3 regions of the Arthrobacter sp. SLBN-53 genome follow, and region 3 is predicted to be linked to each of the others. Evidence: riboswitches for the same ligand, from Rfam matches in the RefSeq annotation. Region 3 holds a riboswitch; each other region holds the start of a gene.
The links. Region 3 has a riboswitch for cobalamin ahead of FBY28_RS26220 (mycobacterial-type methylenetetrahydrofolate reductase). Riboswitches for the same ligand answer to the same signal wherever they lie in the genome.

Region 1 (7,177 bases), 2.2 Mb from region 3:
CCAGATTGAGGTCGTGCAGCGCGACGACCGTCGTGATGTCCAGCCGGCGGACCAGCACCAGGATCTCCAACTGGTGGGCGATGTCGAGGTGGTTGGTCGGCTCGTCGAGCAGCAGGTGGTCCGGGTCCTGGGCCAGCGCCCTGGCGATCTGGACCCGCTGGCGCTCACCGCCGGACAGGGTCTGCCAGAACCGTTCGGTCATATCGGTCAGCCCGGTCGCTGCCAACGCGCGGTCCACCACCGCCGTGCCCTCGGTGTCCGTCCCGATCATGCCGGTGTACGGGATCCGCCCCAGCCGCACCACATCACGCACCGTGATGTGTAACTCGGTCTCGGCGTGCTGGGCCACCATCGCCACTCGCCGGGCCAGGGTGCGCCGCGACATCCGGGCTATCGGACGGCCATCGAGTTCGACCACCCCGTCGTCGGGGTGATCGACCCCGGCGAGCAGCTTGAGCAGCGAGGACTTACCGGATCCGTTCGGCCCGAGCAGTCCCACGGTGCTGCCCGCCGCGGGCTTCAGGGTGACACCGTCGAGCACCATTCGGCCCGAGCGTGTCCAGCCGACCCGGTCCGCGCGCAGGCTCATGTGTCGACGATTCTCTTGCAAGCTGCGCTCATGCCGGTATCCCCCGGCGGCGCAACAGGATCAACGCGAACGCAGGCACACCCAACAGCGCGGTCACCACCCCGGTGGGTAGCTCCTGCGGCGCGAACACGGTGCGGGCCAACGTGTCGACCCACACCATGAACACCGCGCCGAAGATGGCCACCGTCGGCAACAGACGTAGATGCGCGGGCCCCACCACGAATCGGGCGGCGTGCGGTAACACCAACCCGACGAATCCGATCGCCCCGGCAGCGCTGACCAGCGCGGCGGTGATCAGCGCGGTCATCACCAGCAACACGATGCGGGCCTGCCGGACCGACACCCCGAGGGTGGCCGCGGCGTCGTCACCGAAGGCGAAGGCGTCCAGCGCCCGCGCGTAGGCCAAACAGCACACCAGTCCGGTGCCCACCACCACACCGCAGACCGCGACATCGGTCCAGGACACCCCGGCAAGGGAACCGAGCAACCAGAACAGCACGCCCCGGGTCTGCTCGGCGTCGGCCGATGACAAGACGATGAACGATGTCAACGCCGAGAACAGTTGCGTGGCAGCAACACCGGCCAGCACCACCCGGTCGGTGCCGCCGCCCGCGGCATGCGCCAACAGCAGCACCACCCCGAAGGACAGCACCGCTCCGACGAATGCGCCACCGGAGAGCGTGAGCGCGCCCGCGCCGACCCCGAGCACCGCGATCAACACCGCGCCGGTCGAGGCGCCCGAGGACACTCCGAGCACGAACGGATCGGCCAGCGGATTGCGCAGCAGCGACTGCAGAATCGCACCACACAGGGCCAGCCCCGCACCGCATACCGCGGCGAGCAGCACCCGCGGCAACCGCAGCTGCCACACGATGCCGTCCTGGATCCTGGTCGCGCCCGAGGGACCGGCACCAAGATGTTCGGCGACGATCCCATAGACGTCACGGACGGACAGGGCCGCCGGGCCGATGGTGATGGCCGCCGCCGCCGAGGCGACCAGCAGCGCCAGTCCCAGTATCCAGAGGACGGCCAACGAGGGCGTGCGCAGCGTCACCGTGCGCCGGCGTATCCGAAGCGGCGCAGTCCGTCGGCGACCTTCTCGGTGCCGTCGACGGTGCGGATGGACGGGTTGAGGTCGGCGCCGTTGACCACGATGTAGCGCTTCTGCTGCACGGCGGTCAGCCGCGAGGTCACCGGATTGGACTCCAAGAAGGCGATCTTCGCATCCAGCGCGTCACCGTCGATGGTGCGCCGGCTCAGGTCCGCGAGCACCAGGACGTCGGGATCGCGTTCGGCGATCACCTCCCAGCTGACCTGCGGCCACTCCTCGGTGGTGTCGACGAAGATGTTGCGCGCACCGACCGCGTCGGTGATGACGCCCGGCGAGCCGCAGCACCCGGCGAAATACGGCGCTCGGATATCGGAGAACCAGTACCCGAGATCGGCATCGACCTGCAACCGGTTGGCCTGCATCCGCTGCTCCAACTGGGCGACCAGCTCCTCACCACGCTCGATGACGTCGAAAATGCGTGCCAGCTCTCGGATCTCCTGGTAGATGGCGGCCATGGTGAACGGTTCGTCACGCGGTCCGTCGGTGTCCACAGACATCCTGCCCACGCAATCACTGGGTGCCACATAGGTGGGCACCCCGAGGGACCCGAACTGATCGCGGTCGGCAACGCCGCCGGGCCCGAGCGTTCCGGCGAAGGATGCCGATACGAAATCGGGTTCGGTGTCGAGCACCGTCTCCAGCGATGGCTTGTTCTCCGCCAGTTTCGGAACCGTGGCGTTGGCCGCGGCGAGATTCTCCCGGACCGGATCTGTCCAGGTGGCGGTGCCGACCATGCGGTCGGCGAGCCCGAGCGACAGCAGGATCTCGGTAGACCCCTGGTTCAGCGAGACCGCGCGCTGCGGCGGCGCGGGAATGACGACATCGCGACCGCAGTTGCTCACCGTCATGGGATAACCGGCGCTTGCGGCGTCATTGCGGGCGCTGACCGCCGACTGTCCGCAGGCGGTCAGCGCCGACACGGCGGCGATGCCGAGCACGGCGCGGACGATCATTTCGGTTCCCCGATCGTCGCGAAACCGTCGGCGAGTTTCTCCACGGCGTCGATCTGACGGATACCCGGGTCGAGTTCGGAGCCCGTCAGCACGACGTAGCGCTTCTGCTGAACGGCCGTCATGTTCCGGGTGACGGGGTTGGACTCCAGGAACGCAATCTTGGTGTCGAGGGCGTCCCCGTCGATGCGTTTGCGGCTCAGATCGGCCAGCACCAGCACGTCGGGGTTGCGGTCGGCCAGCGCCTCCCAGCTGATCTCGGGCCAGTCCTCGGCGGCGTCGGCGAATACATTGGTGGCGCCGAACTCGCGGGCGTAGAGCCCGGGCGCCGAACAACAGCCGGCCAGGTACGGGGTGCGCAACCCGGAGAACCAGAACGCCACCGTGGCCTCGCGCGCCGCGATCCGAGGTGCGTCGTCGAGCCGCTGCCTGAGCCGGCTCACCAGCTCCGCGCCACGGTCCTGGACGTCGAAAATCTGTGCCAGCTCGGTGATTTCACGAAACAGCGTGTCCATCTCCAGCGGTGCGGTACGCGTCACCGTCTCACCGTCGACGATGGCGTCGGTGCACACCGATGGCGACTGGTAGGTGGGGATGCCGAGTTCGGCCAGGCGGGCGCGCTCACCGACGACAGCAGGGGTGAACGTATGGGCGCTCGCCGAGGTGATGAGATCGGGTTCCAGATCGAGCACCGCCTCCAGGCTCGGGTCGTTGTCGGCGATCCGGGGCACCCGGTCGTTGTCGGCGGCCAACGCGGGCAGCACCGGGTCGAACCAGGTGGAGGTGCCCGCCATCCGGTCGGCCAGGCCGAGGGAGAGCAGGATCTCGGTGGAGGCCTGATACAGCGACACCGCGCGTCGCGGCGCATGCTCGAAGGTGACCTGCACGCCGCAGTTCTGCAGCGTCAGCGGATAGCTGGTACCGCCGGCTTCTACGGCCGCGGCAGCGGGTGCGGGAGCCGGCGCCTCCGCTCTGCCACAGGCGGTGACGGTGAGGACAAGACAGAGCAGCGTGACGATCACCCGCACGGCGGTGACTTCCTTCGGTACAGGGCCCAAACGCGGAGCCGTCGACGGTGGCACGACCGCAGGCATTCGGGCTCGAGGCCATGCCTCACACCGCTGCGCGTCAGCTCCGGATTGTCACCGGATTCCCCTGCAGGTCAGCACCGAACTCTACCGGCTTGCACCGCAGACGGGTTTACCGCGGGTTGCGCCACATCGGGTACATGACGGGTCCCCCGTCGCGCAGGGTGATCTCTCCGGTGACCTCGAAGCCGAAGCGCTGGTAGTAACCGATGTTGTCGGGGTTGCTGGACTCCAGGTAGACGGGCGCGTACTCGGCATCGCAACGGTCCAACCGCGACCGCATCAGCGCGTGACCGAAGCCGCCACCACGTACCTGCGGATCGCTGCCGATCACGGCGAGATACCAGTGCGGCTCGTCGGGGTGCGACCGCTTCATCAACTCCGATACCTGCATCCCGCGGCGCACCGCACCGCCGAAGGTCAGCAGCATCGATGGCGCCGCACGCAATTCCTCGGCCGCGGTGTGCCGCCACTGACCCGGCGGGTCCCACAGCGCCGCCGCCGCGATGCCGGACTCCGCACAGGCGACCTCCACCCCGCCGCGAGCCAGATGGTGATGGCGGGTCAGTCCGGCGAACAGCTTGTGCAGTTTGCGCCGACGCGCCTGCGGGTCGGGCAGCATCCACGCCATCACCGGATCGTCGAAGAACGCCCGGCCCAGCACCCGGCCCAGGGTGTCGACATCGGAACGGGCGGCGGGTCGTACCTGTGGGTCACGCACCCGTCCATTCAGCCCTGCGTGATGTACGCCTGCAAGTACTCCGTGCTGGACTCCAGTTCCTGCATGCGGCTCTTGAGCAGGTCCCCGATGCTCACGATCCCGGCCAACCGGCCGTCCTGGAGCACCGGGATGTGCCGCACCCGGTGATGGGTCATCGCCGCACTCAGACTGTCGACCGAGTCCTCGGGTGCACAGAACACCAGATGCGTGGTCATGATCTCGCCGACCGGTCTGGTCAGCAGATCCAGACCCAGATCATGCAGACGGCGCACCACATCGCGCTCGGAGACGATGCCGACCGGCCCGTCCGGACCGACGACCACCATCGCGCCGATATTCCGCCCGACCAGGCCCGCGAGCAGATCGGCCACCGATGTCTCCGGTGCGATCGTGGCCACCGCCGACCCCTTGTTCCGCAGTACGTCGGCTATCCGCATGACGCCCTCCCGCGATATGTGACCTCCGCCACATTCAGGCTACGTCGGATCTGCCACCTGCGGACGATTGCGGCGGTATATGTGGGCCATGATCGAGGTGACTCTGTTGGGAACCGGCAGCCCCATCCCCGACCCGGACCGGGCGGGCCCGTCCACCCTGATCCGCGCAGCGGACCAGACGTTCCTCGTCGACTGCGGCCGCGGGGTACTGCAGAGACTCGCCGCTGCGGGCTCCGGCGCGCCCCAGCTCAGCGCGCTGTTGCTGACCCACCTACACAGCGACCATATCGCCGATCTGGGCGATGTCCTGATCACCCGGTGGATCGGCACCTTCGACCCCGACCCCACACCGCTGCCCATCATCGGGCCGCCCGGCACCGCCGACGTGGTCAAGGCGATGCTGGCCGCGTTCGGCCATGACATCTCCTACCGACTGGAGCACCACGCCGATCTGACCGGACCACCGCGGGTGCAGGTGCACGAGTACACCGACGGGATGGTGTGGGATGAGGGCGGCGTGCAGGTGCGCGTCGCGCCCACCGACCACCGACCGGTCGCGCCGACCATCGCCTTCCGCATCGATCACGGTGGCGCCTCGGTGGTGCTCGCCGGCGATACGGTGCCGTGCGCCACGCTTGATGCGCTGACCTCCGGGGCAGGCGCTTTGGTGCACACCGCGATTCGTCGCGATCTGATCGAGGCGGTGCCCCTGCAGCGGGTGCGCGACATCTGCGACTACCACTCCAGTGTGGAACAGGCCGCCGATACCGCCGCGCGCGCCGGCGTCGGCATCCTGATCCTGACCCATTACGTGCCCGCCATGGCGCCGGGCACCGAAGATCAGTGGCGGGCGCTGGCAGCCACCACCTTCGACCGACAGATCGAACTCGGCAACGATCTGCACCGGGTGCAGGTTCACCCCGGCGTCTGCGTCAAGCCAGCCGGGTGATCTCCACGACCACGTCGAGGTCGGTGGATCCCTCACCCGAGTAGATGCCCTTCAGCGGGGTCACGTCGGCGTAGTCCCGGCCCACACCCACGCTGATGTACTGCTCGTTGATGTCCTTGTCGTTGGTCGGGTCGTAGTGCCACCAGTCGCCGGTCCAGGCCTGGATCCAGGCATGGCTCTGTCCTTCGACGGTGTCACCCACCTTGGCGGTGCGCTTGGGGTGCAGGTACCCCGACACATAGCGGGCCGGTATTCCCATGCTGCGCAACAGGATCAGCGTCAGGTGCGCGAAATCCTGGCAGACACCCTTGCCCTCGCGCAGCGCGTCCAGGCCCGAGGAGTGCACGCCGGTGGTGCCGGACACGTACTTGAGTTCACCGGTCACCCATCGCGATGCCTCGATGACCGCCTGCTGGGGGTCGTGATTCTTCATGATCTGGCGGCCCACCCGCTCCATGCGCTTGCTGGCCGGTGTGTAGACCGTCGGGGTCAGCAACTCGTCGAAGCGGTCGATCACGGCCTCCGATTCCAGGTCTTCCCACGTCACCGAAGACTCCGGGATGACCGGTTGCTCGGTCTCCACCACCGAGGACGCCGTCACCTCCAGTTCGGTGTGCGGCGCGTGCAGATCGAACGTGGTGACCGCCGTGCCCCAGTAGTCGACATAGCGGTACTGACGGGTCGCCGGGACGGTTTCCACCCGGTTCAGGATGACGTTCTGCCGGGAATCCGAGCGTGGCGTCAGGCGCGCCTCGTTGAAGGACGCCGTGACGGGCGACTTGTAGGCGTAGCCCGTTGCATGGACCACCCGCATACGCCACATCAGATCTCTCCCTCTTCGATGACGGTGCCGCCGGCTCGACCGGCATCGGTCCAGGCAACCCACGGTGCGGAATGAAAGTACTGCAGCGCCAACGCTTCCCCCACCTTGACACAGGTCTGCTGCAGTGCCGCCAGCTGATCTTCCAGCGATTCCAGGAGCACACCGGGTGGCAGGAACTCCAGTTCACTGCGGGCGCGTCCGAGCAGGCGCTGCGCCTCGGCGGTCGCCCCGACCCGATTGTGCCTACGGTGCAACAACTCGTCGAGACTGTGCTCGGCGAGGCGCAGGGAGTAGAAGATCGACCGCGGGAACAGCCGGTCCAACAACAGGAATTCGACCACCCTGCTGGCATCGAGGACACCGCGGTAGGTGCGCAGGTAGGTGTCGTGGGCGCCGGCGGAACGCAGCACCGTCACCCAGGCCGGCGACGAACCACTGTCGCCGACCCGCGAGAGCAGCATGCGCACCGTCATGTCGACGCGTTCGATGGCCCGGCCGAGCACCATGAA
Region 2 (7,177 bases), 2.0 Mb from region 3:
GCTGTGTGTTATGGCAGAACTGCGGTCCCGCACGGTCACCCACGGTCGCAACATGGCGGGAGCACGCTCGCTGTTGCGGGCCGCCGGAGTCGCCGGCTCCGATATCGGCAAGCCCATCGTCGCGGTGGCCAACAGCTTCACCGAGTTCGTGCCCGGGCACACGCACCTGCAGCCCGTCGGCCGCATCGTCTCCGAGGCCATCTCGGCCGCCGGTGGTGTGCCGCGCGAGTTCAACACCATCGCCGTCGACGATGGCATCGCGATGGGCCACGGCGGAATGCTGTACTCGCTGCCGTCCCGCGAACTCATCGCCGACTCGGTGGAGTACATGGTCAACGCGCACTGTGCGGACGCGTTGGTGTGTATCTCGAACTGCGACAAGATCACTCCCGGCATGCTGATGGCCGCACTGCGCCTGAACATCCCGACCGTCTTCGTCTCCGGCGGCCCGATGGAGGGTGGCACCGCCGTTCTCGTCGACGGCACCGTCAAGACCCGGCTCAATCTGGTGTCGGCCATCGCCGATGCGGTGAACACCGACGTCTCCGATGACGACATCTCGCGGATCGAGGAGGCCGCCTGCCCGACCTGCGGCTCGTGCTCGGGCATGTTCACCGCCAACTCGATGAACTGCCTCACCGAGGCACTCGGGCTGGCCCTGCCCGGCAACGGTTCGGTGCTGGCGACCCACACCGCGCGGCGCGCCCTCTACGAAAAGGCGGGTAGCACGGTGATGGACATCGTGCGGGCCTACTACGACGATGATGACGCCTCGGTCCTGCCCCGCAACATCGCCACCCGCGATGCATTCGACAACGCCATGGCACTCGATATCGCGATGGGCGGGTCGACCAACACCGTGCTGCACCTGCTGGCCGCCGCCCGGGAGGCCGAGCTGGATTACACCCTGGAAGACATCGAGAAGCGCAGCCGGCTGATCCCGTGCCTGTGCAAGGTGGCCCCCAATGGTCACTACCTGATGGAGGATGTGCACCGCGCCGGCGGTATCCCGGCCATCCTCGGCGAGCTGTGGCGCGGCGGTCATCTGCACGAGACGGTGCACACCGTGCACTCCGGCTCGATGGCGGAATGGCTGCGCGCGTGGGATATCCGCGGCGGGTCGCCGTCGGCCGAGGCCGTCGAACTGTTCCACGCCGCACCGGGGTGTGTGCGGTCGGCATCGGCCTTCTCGCAGTCCGAGCGGTGGGACAGCCTGGACACCGACGCCGAGAACGGCTGCATCCGCGATGTGGCCCACGCCTATTCCGCCGACGGCGGGCTGGCGGTACTGCGCGGCAACCTGTCGGTGGACGGCTGCATCGTCAAGACCGCGGGCGTCGACGAATCCATCTGGACGTTCTCCGGTCCGGCCGTGGTGCTGGAATCGCAGGAGGACGCGGTGGATGCCATCCTGTCCGGCCGGGTGCAACCCGGCGATGTGGTGGTGATCCGTTACGAGGGACCAAGGGGCGGGCCGGGCATGCAGGAAATGCTCTATCCGACTGCCTATTTGAAGGGCCGCGGGCTGGGCGCGCAGTGCGCGCTGATCACCGACGGTCGGTTCTCCGGCGGTACGTCGGGTCTGTCCATCGGCCACGTCTCCCCCGAGGCGGCCGCCGGCGGCACCATCGCGTTGGTGGCCGACGGTGACCTGATCACCATCGACATCCCGCGCCGCAGCATCGAGGTCGAGGTGCCAGGCGAGGAACTGGAGCGTCGACGCGCGGCCCTGGAGGCCGCCGGCGGATACCGGCCCAGGGATCGGCGGCGCACGGTGTCGGCGGCGTTGCGTGCGTACGCCGCGTTGGCGCTCTCGGCAGACAAGGGTGCGGCCCGAGACATCGATGCGGTGTAGTTCACCCTGCTAGCCTGTGCGGGCCAGTCACCTCCGCAGGGAGTAGGGAACCCGGTGTGAATCCGGGACTGACGCGCAGCGGTGAGGGGATGACGAGGCGGGCCACATGCCACTGGGAGTGCATGCTCCTGGGAAGGCGGCCCGCCGAGGACGACCCCCGAGTCCGAATACCTGCTGGCATCCGCGACGGTGTGTCGCGGCTTGTCACCGGGTCTCGCTGATCAGGCCCCAGATGCCGAAGGAATCCCTCATGTCCGCATCTCAGCCCGCCGATCTCATCGATTCAGACTCCCTCGTACAGGCGTGGGACGACCAACAATCGGCCTATATCGCGGGCCGTGAATCCCGCTTTCGCGCCATCACCGACGTCATCGGACTGGCCTGCGGTGACGAACCCGTGGTCGTCGATCTCGCCTGCGGGCCGGGATCGCTGAGCGCCCGCATCCTCAACGCACTTCCCGGTGCCCGGGTGATCGCCCTCGATTTCGACCCCCTGCTGCTCGACCTGGCCACCCGAACGCTCGGCGCCCATGACAGGTTCGGTGTGGTCGAGGCAGACCTTGCCGAGGACACCTGGCCGGATGCGGTGGCAGCGGCAACGGCAGGAACGCCGATATCGGCATTCGTCTCCACCACCGCGCTGCACTGGCTGGACCCGCAGACCTTGTTGGGCGTGTACACCGCCGCGGCAGAAATGCTCTCCGACAACGGCATCCTGCTCAACGGCGACCACTTCCGGTTCGACGGGCGCCAGCCGACCCTTGGCAGGCTGGCCGCCGCCCACGACGCCGGCACCCAGGCGCGCGCACACGTCGCGGGATCGCCTACCTGGGATCAGTGGTGGGCCGCGGCGACGGCCCGCGACGGGGTTGCCGACCTCGCGATACTGCGCGATCAGCGGTTCGCGCACCGAAATCCGCCGCCCACCACCGCGGTGGACTTCCATCTCGCCGCCTTGGCACAGGCCGGATTCTCCGAGGTGGGCACGGTCTGGCAACTGCTCGATGACTACGTGGTCATGGGGGTCAAGTGATGTCGTGGCAGCGCGTCATCGGCGCTCTGGGCGCGGTGTCGATGTTGGTCTCGGGATGCGGCACCCGGATTCCCGACCCGGTCGGCACCTCGGCGACGCCGACCGCCGGCGCGGGATTCCCGGTCGTACTGAAGAACTGCGGCATCGACGTCGAAATGGAAGCCGCGCCCGCACGCGCCATCTCGGTCAATCAACCCGCCACCGAGCTGATGCTCACTCTCGGCTTGGCCGATCGGATGGTCGGCACCGCATCGTGGAACGAACCCGTGCCGGCGCACCTCGCCGAGGCCAACGCGAAGGTCCCCGAACTGAGCGCCGATTTCCCCTCGCTGGAAACCGTTCTGGACACCGAACCCGACTTCGTCTACGCCACATTCGCCTACACGTTCTCCGACCAGGGCATCGCGTCGCGCGAACGCTTTGCCGACCTGGGCATTCCCACCTACCTGTCGGCGAGCGAGTGCAGCGGGCAGCAGGCAGAACAGCACCGCGCCTTGACCTTCGAGGACATCTATACCGAAATCGGGGATATCGCGCGGATATTCGGGGCCGATGGCGATGCGGACCGACTCGTGGCGTCGTTGAAGGATCGAGTACGGTCCGCGACCGCCGACCTGAACACCTCCGACACCAGCCTGATGTACTGGTACTCGGCCACCCGGGCGCCTTATATCGCCGGGTGCTGCGGCGCCCCCGGGATTATCACCGATGCCGTGGGCGCGCGAAACGCGTTCGCCGACAGCCGTCAGCTGTGGCCGGAAACCTCGTGGGAGGCGATTCTGGACCGCGATCCCGACGTGCTGGTGCTGGCCGACCTGACACGCGGTGACGACGGTGATACCGCGGCCGCCAAGATCGAATTCCTGGAAAACGATCCGTTGGCACGTCAGCTCACCGCCGTCCGCGAACAACGTTATGTCGTGGTGCCCGGCACGGCGTTGGACCCATCACTGCGCAATGTCGACGCCGTCGAGCTCATCGCCGACGCCCTGCGTCAGGACAGCTGAGCGGGCGTCAGCCGGCCAATTCCACATCGCCGCGGTGCACGTGCACACAGGCGCGCTTGGGCCCCCACACCGTGGGGACGGTGAAGCAGACCACCTTGGGCTTGCCGAAGACCGTGGTCTCGGCCACCGTGCCGACGGCACCTTCAGGCACCGTCTGAACATCCATCTCGTCGATCTCGCGGCTGGCGGTCACAAAGTCACCGGTCTGCCAACTCATGTTGCGTGTCTCCTGATCCAAGTTCTGGTTCGTACGTGAGATGCAACGACCGTGAGTGGATTTTTATTCACGGTGATCGATCAATACACGTCACGGACGTATCGCTTGGTGGCGACAAGCTCCTTCTTGTAGTCATTGGCGGCCTCGACGGACAGCGATCCGTGCTTGCGGATGATCGCCAGCAGCGCCGCATCGACATCGGCGGCCATTCGGGTCGCGTCACCGCAGACGTAGAAATGCGCACCGTCCTGCAGCCAGCGCCACAGGTCGGCACCGCGTTCGGTCATCTTGTGCTGGACGTACACCCGCCGTGACTGGTCGCGCGAGAAGGCGAGGTCCAGCCTGCTGAGGAAGCCGTCGTCGACCATGGCCTGCACCTCGTCGCGGTAGTAGAAGTTCTGGTCGCGGTGCTGATCACCGAAGAACAACCAGTTACGGCCGCGGTGGCCTTGTGCGCGACGCTCCTGCAGGAACGCCCGGAACGGTGCGATCCCGGTGCCCGGGCCGACCATGATCATCGGCGTTGCCGAGTCCTCGGGCGGGCGGAAGTTCGGTGAACGCTGCACGAACACCGGCGCGGCCTGCGCCCGGTCGGCCAGGAATGTCGAGGCGACGCCACCGCGCGCGATGCCACGGCCGGTGCGGTAGCGCAGCACCGACACCGTCAGCTGCACCTCGTGTGGGCTCACCAACGGACTCGACGAGATGGAGTACTGCCGCGGTGTGAGCCGGACGAGGGCGTCCAGCCATTCGGCGGGATCGGCCCGGACGGCGAACTCCTCGACGATGTCCAGCCCGTTGCGGCCGGTCAGCCAGCTGTCGAGTTTCGCACCGGATCGTCGCAACACCTTCGCCTGTGGGCACCGTTCGGTGACGAACCCGAGCAGGTTCGGGGTCACCTTGCACAGGTCGTAGGAATGCGTCAGGGCGGTGCGAAGGTCGACCTCGGCGCCGTCGACCTCGACGATCTCATCGCCGGACAGTCCGGTGGCTGCCAGCCAGGCGCGTACCGAATCGGCACCGTTGTCGACGAACACCCCGAGGGAATCCCCGGCGGCATAGCTCACGCCATGTTCGGCGACGTGTTCGGTGATGTCGAACCCGATGTGGCGCACCTCCTTGGCGGCCGCCACCGGGGTCAGGCGAGTGTTGCGGCTCACCGGCGCCGACAGCGGATTGCCGCGGGTCAGCGGTGACCCGGGCCGGGGTGGTGCGGCTGTTGGCGCGGCGTCGGCGGGTGCGGTGGTGACCGCGTCGGCCCAGGCGGCCATCGGCGCCTCGTCGTGCGATTCGCATTCGACCAGTTCGTGTGTCCGGACGGCACCCAGCTCGGCCAGCCGGGCATCCAGGGATTTCGCGTGACCACAGAAGTTGGCATACGCCTTGTCCCCGATCCCGAGCACCGCGTAACGCACCCCGGTCAGCGGCGGCGCGTCGGCCCGGCACAGCCGGTCCCAGAAGTCCGCGCCGTTGTCCGGTGGCCCGCCGTCACCGAAGGTGCTGGTGATCACCAACACCTCGGTCGCCGCGGCGACCTCGTCCAACGATGCCTCGTCCATGGTGACCGACCGGGCACCGGTGATCCGTGCGGCCAGCCCGGTCGCGAACTCCTCGGCGTTGCCGGTCTGGGAGGCCCACAGCACCAGTGGTCCGGTGGCGGGTTGCTCGGTTGCGCGCGAGTAGGTGCCCGCCAGGAGTCCGTCGACCCACAGCCGGACCGCCGGGCGCACCGGCGCCGAGAGCGGCAGGACCGGGACGCCGCCCGGTGTCGCGTCCAATCCGGTGAAGAACCCGGACAGGTAGAGCTTCTCGTCGTCGGTGAATTGTGGTGCAGCCGTGGGCAGACCGAGCGGATCGGGGGCCGCCACCTCGATGGGCCGGAGCCGTACGGCGCACACTTTCAGTTCGGGTTGCAGGGAGTCCGCATCGACGGCGTCGTTGGTGACGGCGTTGACGGCGAGGTACTCACCGTGCTCGTCGTTCCAGTGGAACGGCGCCCACACGCTGCCCCGGCACACCCGGTCGGTGAGGGATGCCGGCAGCACGGCGCGGCCGCGCCGGGAGGTGAGCTCGACGTGGTGGGCAGCGGTGATGCCCAGCGCCGCAGCATCATCGGGATGGATCTCGACGAACGGCGAGGCGTCGAGTTTGTTGAGTTTGGCCACCCGACCGGTTTTGGTCATGGTGTGCCACTGATGTTGCAGCCGACCGGTGTTGAGCACCATCGGATAATCGTCGTCGGGCAGTTCGTGCGGGTCCATATGCGGCCGGGCGAGGAACTGCGCCCGCCGCGACGGTGTCGGAAATGCCAGCCGGGGACGGTGCCCGTCGGCGTCGATGTGCAGGGTCTGCGACACACCGTCGTTGACGTAACGGATGGGGTGGCGGTCGTCGGCATCGGCGGGCGGGCAGGGCCACTGCACGGGCGTCTCGCGCAGCCGGTCATAGCTGACCCCGCGTAGGTCATAACCCGTGCGGGGATTGGCGAAGCGACGGATCTCGTCGAAGATCTGCGCGCTGGACTTGTAGGCGAAATCGTCGCCGAAACCCAGATGCTCGGCGACCCCGCAGATCAACTCCCAGTCCGGCCGAGCCTGGCCCACCGGCGCGACGGACTGCTGCAGCAAGGTGATGTTGCGTTCGGAGTTGACCATCACCGCGTCACTTTCGGACCACAGTGCGGCCGGCAGCACGATATCGGCGTAGCGGTTGGTCGCCGTGTCGATGTAGGCGTCCTGGGTGATGACGAGTTCGGCCGATTCGAGGGCGGCGATGACGGTTGATCGATTCGGCACGGAAACAACGGGATTGGTGCAGATGATCCAACAGGCCTTGATCTCACCGGCGGCGGCCTGTTCGAACATGGCCACCGTGCCCGGGCCGACCTCGGATCGGATGGTGCCCGGCTCCAGCCCCCACTGTTCCTCGCAGAATGCCCGGTCCTCGGCCGAGAGGACCACACGCTGGCCGGGTAGACCCGGTCCCATGTACCCCATCTCGCGGCCGCCCATCGCGTTGGGTTGTCCGGTCAGTGACATCGGCCCACTACCCGGCCGGCAGATCGC
Region 3 (7,177 bases):
CAGTCACATGAGCTACTCACAGAATTTCTTGCACATGTGCTTCGGGGACGTCCCGGAAATGGCCATCGTGGACGCCTTCGAAGCATCGATGGTGCTCTACGCCGAACACAGCTTCAACGCCTCCACGTTCGCGAGCAGGGTCGTCACCTCCACGCAGTCTGATATCTACAGCGCGGTGACCGCGGCCATCGGTGCGCTGAAGGGTCCGCTGCACGGCGGCGCCAATGAGGCCGTGATGCACGACATGCTGGAGATCGGCTCTGCCGACAACGCATCGGCATGGTTGCACGGCAAGCTGTCCCGCAAGGACAAGGTGATGGGTTTCGGCCACCGGGTCTACAAGAACGGTGACTCACGCGTGCCGACCATGAAGGAGTCGCTGATCCGGGTCGCCGCCGTCCGGGACGGGCAGAAATGGTTGGACATCTACAACGTGCTGGAGGCCGATATGGCCGCCGCCACCGGTATCAAGCCGAACCTGGACTTCCCGACCGGGCCGGCGTACCACCTGATGGGTTTCGACATCGGTTGTTTCACACCGATTTTCGTGATGAGTCGGATCACCGGATGGACGGCCCATATCATGGAGCAAACCGCGTCAAACGCTCTCATTCGGCCGTTGAGTGAGTACGTCGGGACCGCCCAGCGACCGTTGGAACGTCGCCGGTGATATCGAAGGTACTGGTCGCGAATCGCGGCGAGATCGCCATCCGCGCGTTCCGTGCAGCAACCGAGATGAACATCGCCACCGTTGCGGTGTACCCGTTCGAGGATCGCAATTCGTTGCATCGGCTGAAGGCTGATGAGTCGTATCAGATCGGGGATGAGGGGCATCCGGTCCGGGCGTATCTGTCGGTGCCGGAGATCATCCGGGTGGCCCAGCATGCCGGTGCGGATGCGGTGTATCCGGGGTATGGGTTCATGTCGGAGAACCCGGAGTTGGCGCGGGCGTGTGTGGAGGCCGGGATCACGTTCGTGGGCCCGTCGGCCGAGGTGTTGGAGTTGACGGGCAATAAGGCGCGGGCGATCGCGGCGGCGCGGGAGGCCGGTCTGCCCGTGTTGGCGTCCTCGGAGCCTTCGGATTCGGTGGAGGATCTGTTGGCTGCAGCGGCCTCGATGACGTTTCCGCTGTTCGTCAAGGCGGTCTCCGGTGGTGGTGGTCGCGGGATGCGCCGCGTCGAGGAGTCGTCGGGGTTGCGTGAGGCGATCGAGGCGGCGTCGCGGGAGGCGGAGTCGGCGTTCGGGGACGGTCGGGTCTATCTGGAGCAGGCGGTGATCAACCCGCGCCATATCGAGGTGCAGATCCTCGCCGATGGTGATGGCAATGTGATCCATCTGTTCGAGCGGGACTGCAGTTTGCAGCGTCGCCATCAGAAGGTCATCGAGTTGGCCCCGGCCCCGAATCTGGATCCGGCGGTGCGGGAGAAGATCTGTGCCGATGCGGTGGCATTGGCACGGCACATCGATTACTTCTGTGCGGGGACCATCGAGTTTCTGCTCGACGAGCGCGGTCATCATGTGTTCATCGAGTGCAATCCGCGGATTCAGGTGGAGCACACGGTGACCGAGGAGATCACCGATGTGGATTTGGTGTCCTCGCAGTTGCGGATCGCTGCGGGGGAGACCCTGGCCGATCTGGGGTTGAGTCAGGACAAGATTCTGGATGCGGGTGCGCGCGGCTTCTCGTTGCAGTGCCGCATCACCACTGAGGATCCGGCCAACGGGTTTCGTCCCGATACCGGGCGTATCACGGCCTACCGCTCTCCGGGTGGTGCGGGTATCCGGTTGGATGGTGGCACGCACACCGGTGCGGAGATCAGCGCGCATTTCGATTCGATGTTGGTGAAGTTGACCTGTCGCGGTCGGGATTTCGGTATGGCCGCCGCGCGGGCGCGTCGTGCGTTGGCGGAGTTCCGGATCCGCGGTGTGACCACCAACATCCCGTTCCTGCTCGCGGTGATCGATGATCCGGATTTCCGGGCGGGCCGGGTGACGACATCGTTCATCGATGAGCGCCCGCAGCTGTTGACCTCGCACACCCCGGCCGATCGTGGCACCAAGATCCTGAACTATCTGGCCGATGTGACGGTGAACAAGCCCAACGGGGCGCGCCCGTCACCGGTGTATGCCGCCGACAAGCTGCCCCCGTGCGACCTGTCGGTGGCCCCGCCTGCGGGGTCCAAGCAGAAGTTGGTGGAGCTCGGGCCGCAGGGATTTGCGCAGTGGCTCAAGGATTCCCCGGCCCTCGGGGTGACCGATACGACGTTCCGCGATGCGCATCAGTCGTTGTTGGCGACCCGGGTGCGCTCCAACGGGTTGTTGTTGGTGGCGCCGTATGTGGCCCGGTTGACCCCGCAGTTGTTGTCGGTGGAGTGTTGGGGTGGCGCGACTTATGATGTGGCGCTGCGCTTTCTGAAGGAAGACCCGTGGGAGCGCCTTGCCGCGTTGCGGGAGGCGATGCCCAACATCTGTTTGCAGATGCTGCTGCGCGGGCGTAACACCGTGGGCTACACCCCGTATCCGGAGCTGGTCACCGAGGCCTTTGTCGATGAGGCGACCGCGACCGGTGTCGATATTTTCCGGATTTTCGATGCGTTGAACAATGTGGACTCGATGCGCCCGGCCATCGATGCGGTGCGCGCGACCGGGTCGGCGGTGGCCGAGGTGGCGATGTCCTACACCGGGGACCTCAGCAACCCTGCCGAGGACCTCTACACCCTGGATTACTACTTGCGCTTGGCCGAGCAGATCGTGGCGGCCGGGGCGCATGTGTTGGCGATCAAGGACATGGCCGGGTTGTTGCGCCCGCAGGCCGCCACGAAGCTCGTGGGTGCGCTGACCGAGCGGTTCGATCTGCCGGTGCATGTGCACACCCATGACACTCCCGGTGGGCAGTTGGCGACCTATCTGGCGGCCTGGACCGCGGGCGCTTCGGCGGTGGATGGGGCCTCGGCGCCGTTGGCGGGCACCACGAGCCAGCCCGCACTGTCGGCGATCGTGGCCGCCACCGCGCATACCGACCGCGATACCGGTCTGGACCTCACGGCGGTGTGTGATCTGGAGCCGTACTGGGAGGCGTTGCGCAAGGTCTACAGCCCGTTTGAGGCCGGTCTGCCGGCGCCGACGGGGCGGGTGTACACCCATGAGATCCCCGGTGGGCAGCTGAGCAATCTGCGGACCCAGGCCGTGGCGTTGGGGTTGGGGGATCGGTTCGAGGAGATCGAGGACGCCTACGCCGGGGCGGATCGGGTGTTGGGCCGGTTGGTCAAGGTGACTCCGTCGAGCAAGGTGGTGGGGGATCTGGCGTTGGCGTTGGTGGGTGCCGGTGCTGATGCCGATGAGTTCGCCGCCGATCCGGATCGCTATGACATTCCCGACAGTGTGATCGGGTTCCTGCGTGGTGAGTTGGGTGATCCGGCCGGTGGTTGGCCGGAACCGTGGCGCAGCAAGGCATTACAGGGCCGCGCCGACGCCAAACCCGAAACCCCGCTCTCTGCAGAGGATGAGGCGGCGCTGTCGGTCGGTGGGCGTTCCCGTCAGGAGACGTTGAATCGGTTGCTGTTCCCCGGTCCCACCAAGGAGTTTCAGGCCCACCGCGACCAGTACGGCGACACCTCGATGCTCTCGGCCAACCAGTTCTTCTACGGGTTGCGCCAGGGCGAGGAACACCGTGTGCAACTCGAACCGGGGGTGGAACTGCTGATCGGCCTGGAGGCTGTCTCCGAGGCCGACGAGCGTGGGATGCGTACCGTGCTGGCCATCCTCAACGGGCAGCTGCGCCCCACCCTGGTCCGGGACCGCAGCATCGCCAGCGAGGTCGCCGCGGCCGAAAAGGCCGACAAGACCAACCCCGACCACATCGCCGCCCCGTTCGCCGGGGTCGTCACCATCGGCGTGGACGCCGGTGACACCGTGCAGGCCGGACAGACCATCGCCACCATCGAAGCCATGAAGATGGAAGCTGCCATCACCGCACCCAAGGCCGGCACCGTGACCCGCATCGCCGTCACCGGCACCGCCCAAGTCGAGGGCGGCGACCTCCTGGTCGTGATCTCGTGACCGGCCCAGTGGCCGGAACGCCGAGCCCTGGCGATGTAGGCTGACCGATGCAACTGGTTTGCTGTGAATCTCTATCACGGCATCGAGCCCCGCATGCTGACTCAGGTGCGGTGCGAGAGGGAACCCGGTGAGAATCCGGGACTGTCCCGCAGCGGTATGTAGGAACGAACGCCGTAACAGGCACTGGTGTCACACACCGGGAAGCCACGGCCACTAGGTGCATCGAGCGGATGCGAGCCTGCGAGTCCGAAGACCTGCCAGCTGCGCCGGGCGCGCCGCGCCCGGCGGCGCATCGCCTCGCGGAATGGGCGGATGTCCGAACAGCGACTGCTGCTGCGTCGGTCGTCTTCCTCAGGCGATGAGCTTCCCGTCGCATCGAAGGACGACCGTCGTGCCGTTGAACACCATCGCTCTGGAGTTGGTGCCACCGAATCTGGATCGTGGGCCCGACCACGTCCGAGATGAAGCTCACAAGATTGTGGCCCTGGCCGCAAATTCGGGGATTTCCGGGCGAATCGGTCACATCATGATCCCCGGGATGATCGAAGAGGACGGTGATCGCCCCGTCGAGATGCAGCCGAAGATGGACGTGCTCGACTACTGGACGGATCTGCGCACCGGTCTCGACGGCGTTCGGGCACTCTGTACCCAGGTGACTGCTTTCCATGACGAGGCAACGGCGTGGCTCCGGCCGATGCGCTGGCGAAGTTCGACGAGCTCGTCACACACCGCGGGGCCATACTGATCCCGACCCGCGAGGCGGAGCAGGACAGATTCGACGTCAAATGCGCCAAGGGCGCAACATTCGGCATGACGCAGCTGCTGTACTCCGACGCGATCACCGGATTCCTGCGTGATTTCGCCCGAACCAGCCCGCATCGACCGGAGATCCTGTTGTCGTTCGGATTCGTGCCGAAGATAGAGGATCGGGTCGGCCTGATCGACTGGTTGATCCGCGATGCAGGTAACGAGACCGTCGCGCGGGAGCAGGCTTTCGTCCGAGAACTGGCCACCAGTGACCCGGATACGAAACGACGGCTCCTCGTGGATCTGTACGAGAAGGTCATCGACGGTGTTGCCGACCTGGGATTTCCGCTGAGCGTGCACTTTGAGGCCCCCTACGGTATCAGCGGTCCGGCGTTCGACACGTTCGCCGAGATGCTGGCGTACTGGTCGCCGTGACGAGCGCACGTGACCGCGACACGCCGATGCGGGTCATGGGCATCCTCAACGCGACACCCGACTCCTTCTGGGCGCAAAGCAGATTCGATACGGCCGATCCGGCGGTGGAGGCCGGTCTGATGATGTTCGACGACGGAGCCTGGGCGGTGGACGTCGGCGGAGAATCCACTCGGCCCGGAGCCGTTCCGGTATCGGTGGACGAAGAGATCGACCGGGTGGTGCCGATCGTCGCCGAACTCGCACATTGCGGTGTGGTGTCTGTCGATACCCGTAATCGTGAGGTCGCGGAGGAAGCGGTCCGGGCCGGAGCCCGCATCATCAACGACGTGTCCGGCAAGCTGTACGACCTCGCCGGGAGACTGAGTGTCGGATATGTGAGCATGCACGCGCATACGGTTCCGGTTCTGGCAGAAGGCTACCCGGAGTATGGCGACGTGAATGCCGAGGCGCGAGCCTTTGTCCAGGGAACGGCTGAATCGGCGTTCACAGCCGGTGCCCGGCCGGTGTGGGTGGATCCGGGAATCGGGTTCGGCAAGTCTGTTGCCGACAACCTCGAATTGCTGCGCCGACTACCTGATCTGTGCGGCGGGCCATTTCCCGTCGTACTGGGGGTGAGCCGCAAGTCTTTTCTCGGTGCGCTGACCGGCCGCGGTGCGGATGGTCGGTTGGCGGCCTCGCTTGCTGTGTTGGGCGCCGCGTGGACAGCCGGAGTTGACACCGTGCGGGTCCACGACGTCCCAGAGACGCTCGACACCATCGCGGTGCTCGAGGCACTTGCTGGAACAGCCCGAGCGCCTACAGTGCCCCTGAGTGCTCAATGAGACCGTGCCCCGGAGCCCGTAAGGACTCCGGGGCACGACTGTCGTCACCGTTCTGCGCGCACCACCTTGGCGGCCTCGACCATGTTGCGGAGCGACTCGCTGATCTCGTCGGTCCTGCGGGTCTTCAAACCGCAGTCCGGGTTTACCCAAAGGCGTTCCACAGGAACCGCTTCCAGCGCCTCACGTAGCGCCACGATTATCTCCTGCTTGGTCGGCACCCGCGGGGAATGAATATCGTAGACACCCGGTCCCACTCCATTGCTGAAGCCCACCGCGTTGAGATCGGTGAGCACCTCCATATGCGATCGTGCGGCCTCGATGGACGTGACGTCGGCGTCGAGGTCGGCGATGGCGCCGATCACTTCCCCGAACTCCGAGTAGCACAGATGGGTGTGCACCTGGGTGTCGTCGCGCACACCCGCAGTGGCCAACCTGAAGGCCTCCACCGACCACGCCAGGTAATCCTGTTTCTCCTTGGAGCGCAATGGGAGCAGTTCCCGCAGCGCAGGCTCGTCGACCTGGATGATGGCGATACCGGCTTTCTCCAGGTCCACCGTCTCGTCCCGGATGGCGAGTGCGACCTGTGCAGCCGTGTCGGCCAGCGGTTGGTCATCACGGACGAATGACCACGCCAGGATGGTCACCGGACCGGTCAGCATTCCCTTGACCGGTTTGGCGGTGAGCGACTGTGCGTAGGCCGCCCACGCGACGGTCATCGGCCACGGACGCGCCACGTCACCGTAGAGAATCGGGGGACGGACACACCGGGACCCGTAGGACTGCACCCAGCCGTTCTGGGTGGCGAAGAACCCGTCCAACTGCTCGGCGAAGTACTGCACCATGTCGTTGCGCTCGGGCTCACCGTGCACCAGCACGTCGATTCCGAGTTCTTCCTGCAACGCGATGACGGCTGCGACCTCGTCTTTCATCTTCTGCTCATACTGAGTCTCGTCGATCCTGCCGGCGCGGAGATCGGCGCGTGCCACCCGAATCTCGGTGGTTTGCGGATATGAACCGATTGTCGTGGTCGGCAGCGTGGGGAGGTTAAGCCGTTTCTGCTGCGCGGTGCGCCGATCGGCGGCGATGCCCCGTCCGGACGCTCCTGCCGCCCGGAT

Region 1: another riboswitch for cobalamin. It lies ahead of FBY28_RS05130 (ABC transporter substrate-binding protein); the one in region 3 lies ahead of FBY28_RS26220 (mycobacterial-type methylenetetrahydrofolate reductase).
Region 2: another riboswitch for cobalamin. It lies ahead of FBY28_RS25510 (methyltransferase domain-containing protein); the one in region 3 lies ahead of FBY28_RS26220 (mycobacterial-type methylenetetrahydrofolate reductase).

The regions. Positions count from the first base shown of each region.
Region 1 covers NZ_VFNN01000001.1:1,075,299-1,082,475, forward strand. The annotation lists gene FBY28_RS05115 (ABC transporter ATP-binding protein) at 1-589, opposite strand, end outside; gene FBY28_RS05120 (FecCD family ABC transporter permease) at 618-1,643, opposite strand; gene FBY28_RS05125 (ABC transporter substrate-binding protein) at 1,640-2,653, opposite strand; gene FBY28_RS05130 (ABC transporter substrate-binding protein) at 2,650-3,678, opposite strand; cobalamin riboswitch at 3,719-3,848, opposite strand; gene FBY28_RS05135 (GNAT family N-acetyltransferase) at 3,851-4,459, opposite strand; gene FBY28_RS05140 (CBS domain-containing protein) at 4,468-4,896, opposite strand; gene FBY28_RS05145 (ribonuclease Z) at 4,985-5,845, shown strand; gene FBY28_RS05150 (transglutaminase family protein) at 5,829-6,659, opposite strand; gene FBY28_RS05155 (alpha-E domain-containing protein) at 6,668-7,177, opposite strand, start outside.
Region 2 covers NZ_VFNN01000001.1:5,328,543-5,335,719, reverse strand. The annotation lists gene ilvD (dihydroxy-acid dehydratase) at 11-1,855, shown strand; cobalamin riboswitch at 1,863-2,048, shown strand; gene FBY28_RS25510 (methyltransferase domain-containing protein) at 2,106-2,888, shown strand; gene FBY28_RS25505 (ABC transporter substrate-binding protein) at 2,888-3,895, shown strand; gene FBY28_RS25500 (hypothetical protein) at 3,903-4,112, opposite strand; gene FBY28_RS25495 (bifunctional nitrate reductase/sulfite reductase flavoprotein subunit alpha) at 4,193-7,177, opposite strand, start outside.
Region 3 covers NZ_VFNN01000001.1:3,294,257-3,301,433, forward strand. The annotation lists gene FBY28_RS15740 (bifunctional 2-methylcitrate synthase/citrate synthase) at 1-670, shown strand, start outside; gene FBY28_RS15745 (pyruvate carboxylase) at 667-4,059, shown strand; cobalamin riboswitch at 4,127-4,335, shown strand; partial or broken gene FBY28_RS26220 (mycobacterial-type methylenetetrahydrofolate reductase) at 4,418-5,241, shown strand; gene folP (dihydropteroate synthase) at 5,277-6,062, shown strand; gene metE (5-methyltetrahydropteroyltriglutamate--homocysteine S-methyltransferase) at 6,107-7,177, opposite strand, start outside.